Regions from separate parts of the Franconibacter pulveris genome, predicted to be linked through region 1. Evidence: riboswitches for the same ligand, from Rfam matches in the RefSeq annotation. Region 1 holds a riboswitch; the other holds the start of a gene.

Evidence for each region. A riboswitch is a leader RNA that binds a small molecule or an ion and turns the genes downstream of it on or off. The one in region 1 is predicted to bind thiamine pyrophosphate.
Region 2: it holds a riboswitch for thiamine pyrophosphate, as region 1 does, so the genes downstream of both, thiM (hydroxyethylthiazole kinase) here and thiB (thiamine ABC transporter substrate binding subunit) in region 1, are expected to answer to the same signal.

Annotation. Positions count from the first base shown of each region.
Region 1 covers NZ_CM165555.1:736,929-740,132, reverse strand. The annotation lists gene sgrR (HTH-type transcriptional regulator SgrR) at 1-913, shown strand, start outside; TPP riboswitch at 949-1,049, shown strand; gene thiB (thiamine ABC transporter substrate binding subunit) at 1,082-2,065, shown strand; gene thiP (thiamine/thiamine pyrophosphate ABC transporter permease ThiP) at 2,041-3,204, shown strand, end outside.
Region 2 covers NZ_CM165555.1:3,159,278-3,162,481, forward strand. The annotation lists gene fbaB (class I fructose-bisphosphate aldolase) at 1-46, opposite strand, end outside; gene thiD (bifunctional hydroxymethylpyrimidine kinase/phosphomethylpyrimidine kinase) at 191-991, opposite strand; gene thiM (hydroxyethylthiazole kinase) at 988-1,776, opposite strand; TPP riboswitch at 1,811-1,907, opposite strand; gene ACU4F7_RS14945 (hypothetical protein) at 2,200-2,934, opposite strand; gene ACU4F7_RS14950 (putative T6SS immunity periplasmic lipoprotein) at 3,023-3,204, opposite strand, start outside.

The sequences.
Region 1 (3,204 bases):
GATCCTGCCTCGCGAATGGACAACCCTGCCCCATTTCGCCAGTAAACCGATCGGTACCGGCCCGTATGCCGTGGTACGTAATAACAACAATCAGCTTAAGATCCATGCTTTTGATGATTACTTCGGCTACCGGGCGCTGATTGATGAAGTGAATTTTTGGGTATTGCCGGATATTGGCGACGAGCTGGGCGGCAGCGTTCAGCTTGAAGGCCCCACCGGCGGCGAGAAAGCCGTTGAAAGCCGCCTTGAAGAGGGATGTTACTACCTGCTTTTTGACTCACGCTCTCCTACGGGCGCAAATCCGCAGGTGCGTCAGTGGCTGAGCCACCTGCTCTCTCCGGTCAATTTTCTCTATCACGCCGCAGAACACTATCAGCGCTACTGGTTCCCCGCTTACGGCTTGCTGCCGCGCTGGCACCATGCGCCGCGAACTGCCGCCGTTGAGCGCCCCGCAGGCCTTGAGAACCTAACGCTGACTTACTATCGCGACCATATCGAAAACCGCGCTATCGGCGCTATCCTGGCGACGTTGCTCGCCGAACAGGGCGTAAACGTAGAGATAAACGAGGTGGACTACACTGAGTGGCATCAGGGTGAAACGGTAAGCGATCTGTGGCTGAACAGCGTTAACTTTACGTTGCCGCTGAATTTTTCGCTGTTCGCCAACCTTTATGAAACGCCGCTGATGCAAAAATGCGTGCCGCTGAACTGGCAGCAGGATGCCGAAAGCTGGCGCGCCGGGGCGCTGGATTTGCCGACCTGGTGTAAACAACTGCTTGAAAGCCAGCACCTTTTGCCGCTCGTGCATCACTGGCTGATTTTGCAGGGGCAGCGCAGTATGCGCGGCCTGCGTATGAACACGCTGGGCTGGTTTGACTTTAAATCCGCCTGGTTTGCGCCGCCGGAGCCGTAACCCTTTCGAAACATTCAGCAAATCATTACAATGAACCGTTCTCAACGGGGTGCCGCACCGCTCGTGCGCGCTGAGATAATACCCGTCGAACCTGATCCGGATAACGCCGGCGAAGGGATTTGAGGCTATCGCTCAAAATCCTTTGCCCCCTATGCTCAAAGGTGCAAAGTGCTTAAAAAATGTCTCCCGCTGCTGGCGCTGGTCGCCGCGCCCGTTTTCGCCAAACCCGTTCTGACCGTTTACACCTACGACTCCTTCTCCGCCGACTGGGGCCCGGGCCCGAAAGTAAAAAAAGCGTTTGAAGCCGACTGCGGCTGTGAGCTGAAGTTCGTGGCGCTGGAAGATGGCGTATCGCTGCTTAACCGCCTGCGTATGGAAGGCAAAAACAGCAAGGCGGACGTGGTGCTGGGGCTGGATAACAACCTGCTCGAAGCCGCCGCCGCCACGAAACTTTTTGCACCGAGCGGCGTAGCGGCGGAGGCCGTTAACGTGCCGGGCGGCTGGAAGAACGACACGTTTGTGCCCTTCGATTACGGCTATTTCGCCTTCGTCTACGACAAAAACAAGCTGAAGAACCCGCCGAAAAGCTTAAAAGAGCTGGTGGAGAGCGATAAGAAATGGCGTGTCATTTATGAGGATCCGCGCACCAGCACGCCGGGCCTTGGCCTGCTGCTGTGGATGCAAAAAGTGTATGGCGACAAAGCGCCGTCAGCCTGGCGCGCGCTTGCGGCGAAAACGGTCACCGTTACCAAAGGCTGGAGCGAAGCGTACGGCCTGTTCCTGAAAGGGGAAGGCGATCTGGTGCTGAGCTACACCACCTCGCCCGCTTACCACCTCATTGAAGAGAAAAAAGAGAATTACGCCGCGGCTAACTTCAGTGAAGGTCATTACCTTCAGGTTGAAGTGGCGGCCCGCACCGCCGCCAGTAAGCAACCGGCGCTGGCTGAAAAATTCCTGAAGTTTATGGTTTCGCCCGCCTTCCAGAGCACCATTCCCACCGGGAACTGGATGTATCCGGTAACCGATGTCCCGTTGCCGGAAGGCTTCAACGCCCTGCAAAAACCGCAAACATCGCTGGAATTTACACCGCAGGTCGTGGCGCAACAGCGCACGCAATGGATTAACGAATGGCTTCGCGCCGTCAGCCATTAATTCCCGGCTGGCTGTGGCCGGGGCTGCTCGCCGCCCTGCTGATGGCGGCGGTCGCTCTGGCGGCGTTCTCCGCGCTCTGGCTTAACGCCCCGCAAACCGATTTTCCGGCGCTGCTGCAGGACAGTTATCTGTGGCAGGTGGTGCGCTTCTCCTTCTGGCAGGCGTTTCTCTCCGCCCTGCTCTCCGTCGTGCCCGCTATTTTTCTCGCCCGCGCGCTCTACCGCCGCCGCTTTCCCGGCCGCAACGCGCTGCTGCGGCTTTGCGCCATGACGCTTATCCTGCCGGTGCTGGTCGCCGTTTTCGGCATCTTAAGCGTCTATGGCCGCAGCGGCTGGATAGCCGCGCTTTGCCACCAGCTGGGCGTGGAATGGCGCTTCTCGCCCTATGGGCTGCAGGGCATTCTGCTGGCCCATATTTTCTTTAATATGCCGATGGCGACCCGTCTGCTGTTGCAGGCGCTGGAAAATATTCCCGGCGAGCAGCGCCAGATTGCCGCCCAGCTCGGCATGCGCGGCTGGGCCTTTTTCCAGCTCGTTGAATGGCCGTGGCTGCGCCGGCAAATTCCCCCCGCCGCCGCGCTGATTTTTATGCTCTGCTTTGCCAGTTTCGCCACGGTGCTGTCGCTTGGCGGCGGCCCGCAGGCAACCACCATTGAACTCGCTATTTATCAGGCGCTGAGCTACGACTACGACCCGGGACGGGCGGCGCTGCTGGCGCTGGTACAGATGGCTTGCTGCCTTGCGCTGATGCTGCTAAGCCAGCAACTCAGCAAAGCGATACCGGTTGGGGCGACGCACCTGCGCGGCTGGCGCGACCCGCAAGATTCCCGCTTAAGCTGGTTTACCGATAGCCTGCTGATTTTTCTCGCTATGTTATTACTGTTGCCGCCGCTGCTGGCGGTGGTAGCCGATGGGCTCACGGGCAGCGCGGGCGAGTCGCTTTTTCAGCCGGCGCTGTGGCGCGCGCTCTGGACGTCGTTGCGCATCGCGCTCGCCGCCGGGCTGCTCTGCGTGGCGCTGACCATGATGCTGCTGTGGAGCGCGCGCGAGCTTTATCTGCGCGAGCGACGCCTGGCGGGCCAGAGCCTCGAGCTGAGCGGCATGCTGATTCTCGCCATGCCGGGCATCGTGCTCGCCACC
Region 2 (3,204 bases), 2.3 Mb from region 1:
ACAGGCTTTCGGCATCTTTGCCGAGCAACTGCGCAATATCTGTCATAACTCTCTCCCGTAATTTCGACGGGCTCCATACCCGTCGGCATGATGGTTCCCGCCCACGCAATCATGGGCAGAATCATCATGATACTGAACAGCAAGAATTGCCATACGAAAGAAGTTTTTCAGTTCATTCTGCTGGCTCGCTTCACCACCAGGCATGAAAATGGTGAACAGGCCCGATGCCTTCGCCGACTTCCAGCGTGTCCGCCTGCGCGAGCGCTTGCGAAAGCCACGTTTTCGCGGCCGCCACGGTCTCTTCCCAGCATGGATAGCGCGGACGCAGCGCCGCTAATGCGCTGGAAAGCGTGCAGCCGGTGCCGTGCGTATTTTTGGTAACAATGCGTGGCGCGGTAAACCGGCGGGCGCCTTCGCGGGTAAACAGCCAGTCGGGACTTTCCGCATCGTCCAGATGCCCGCCTTTCATCAATACCGCTTCGCAGCCCAGCGTGAGCAGCGCCTCGCCCTGCTGATGCATCTCCTGCTCATTGCGCGCATGTGTAGTGCCAAGCAAGGCGGCCGCCTCCGGCAAATTCGGCGTAATAATGGACACGTGCGGCAGCAGACGCTCGCGCAGCGTTTTCACCGCTTCAGCCGAGAGCAGCGGATCGCCGCTTTTCGCCAGCATTACTGTATCCAGCACCACGTTTTTCACCTGATAGCGCGACAGCCGCTCCGCCACGGCTTCCACAATATCGCTTTGCGCCAGCATGCCGATTTTGGTGGTATCGATACGCACGTCGCTGAACACCGAATCAAGCTGTGCGGCGACAAACGCAGGCTCGATACGGTAAACGGACTGCACGCCGCGGGTGTTTTGCGCCACCAGCGCGGTAATGACCGAGCAGCCGTAAGCGCCCAGCGCGGAAAAGGTTTTCAAATCGGCCTGGATGCCCGCGCCGCCGCTCGGGTCGGTGCCGGCGATAGTTAAGGCGTTGATGCGTTTCATGCGCAGCCCTCCTCATTCAACTGGTAAAGCGCGTCGAGGAAAGCAGGCGTGAACGAGCCGGGCCCGGCGCAGCGCGTCACCGCCAGGCTGCCAGCGCGCTTCATCATCCAGCAGCCTGCCGCCACGTTTTCAAGCTGGCTGCCGGGCAGCGACGCGCAGGCGGCGACCACGGCGGAAAGCGCGCAGCCGGTGCCGACAACGCGCGTCATCAGCACATCGCCGCCGCGTACTGCCAGCGTGCGTTCGCCGTCTGTCACATAATCCACCTCGCCCGTCACGGCGACCACCGCGCCGCTGCGCCCGGCCAGTTCCCGCGCGGCGTTTAGCGCCGCTTCTGCGCGATGCATGCTGTCAACGCCACGTCCGCCGCCGCGCTCCCCCGCCAGCGCGAGGATTTCAGAGGCGTTGCCGCGTATCGCCGCCGGGCGCAGCGCCAGCGCTTCGCGGGCGAAACCGGTGCGAAAATCGAGCGCGCCGACGGCGACCGGGTCAAGCGTCCAGGGACGGCCCGCCTGGTTTGCGCTCTCGATAGCCGCGAGCATCGCCCCGGCCCGCTCGCGGGTAAGCGTGCCGATGTTAATCAGCAGGGCGTCGGCAAGACGAGCAAACTGCGCGGCTTCATCAGGCTCAATGACCATCGCCGGCGACGCGCCAAGGGCGAGCAGCACGTTTGCGGTAAAGGTTTGCACTACCTCATTGGTCATGCAGTGAACGAGCGGGGAACGGGTACGAAATTGGGTTAAAACCGCGGCCGCTTGCGGGCCGGACAGCAGGTCAGGTTGCATCACGCTCTCCTGCCAGGCTTAAAAGAAGGGATACCGGGCAGGCATCTGACTTCCCTACGCTGGCATTATCCAGATCAGGTGGTACGGGTATTTCTCAGCCTTCACAAAGAAGGGCACCCCGAGTCATGTAGATTGAATCTCTATACTTTTTGCCAGCTTAGGGGAAGTGACTTGCTGTTGCAAGCTAGCCTTTCCGGTTATCGCTTCTTCACGCTGTACCCCACCTTGTACCTCAGTTTGTACCTCACCCCAGAAACGAAAAAAGGAACCGTTAAGCTCCTTTGTTATATAAGCCATTATCTCAGGTATCCTGAGATTCGGCTTTGCGTTCTGATTTTCTACGTTTTTCAACGGTGCGGATTACATCCCAGATAAAAAGGAACAGCAGATACCAGTATAGTGCGGTAATAATACGCAAATCTCTTAGTTCCAATTTCGTCTTATGGTTTTAATATTCATATCCATCAATTCGGCAATATCTTTTGGTTTAAGCCCAATGGCTTTATGCTTCTGAACTTCTGCACGGGTAATATCCCCTTTCGTTGTATCTCGCTTCTTTCTCACTTTACCAAAGTTGAGACATTCAACCTTTGCACCAAGGAAATAATGTTCTTTGATATATTCAGCAGTAGCCAGATCTGGCACAACAAAAACCAGAGGGTGATTCGTATCGGCATTCCGTACAGAGGTACGGCTAATAAACTGATAGCACCGTTCGTAATTCATCGCGGCACGTTGCTTCTTTTCAAATCCTTCAATGTCCCATCCGTTAAGCTCTGCATACTGCCGCCATTTACCCTGGAAATCGTGATCCAGATTACTACACCCAAGAAACACAGCATTGTGCATGTGCTGGTAATAGTTTAGCCCGTAGGAAGCCATTGAAACTCGTTCACCACGGGCAGACTTTGAAAGAATGTCGTCACCTATCGTAGTAAACCGACACATGGATTTATCCCTGTTAGTGGCGAAGATAAATTCACCGGGTATGCGGTGGATAATTTGTTTTAAATGTTCCTGGAAAATCTTTTGAAGGGCAGATAAAGTGCATTTTGTTTCGCAAACAGCAAGTATAGTTATTGATGCTCTTTTGTGCTTTCGTCTTTCTGGTGGCGGTTGTAAATGTTCACCAGCTTCCTCTACAGCGTATTTCGCCAAGTTACACATTAAGAGAGATATACGCGCATTATACGCTTGCTTGATCACGTACGTGTGTTGACATGAATATAAGGGGGCAGTTTGCCCCCTATTCTTTAGGATAAGAAAGTTCAGCGGTGACTAAATGTGATTCTGACTTATCAGATTGGACGTCATACGCGAAGTTATACCGCTCGCCAGACGTAAACTTAAATCCGAATAGAGGAAGACACTCACCCTTCGGTACATAAACAGGCTTGTCGTCGAAAATCTTGTGAAGAGAGTCGCTAT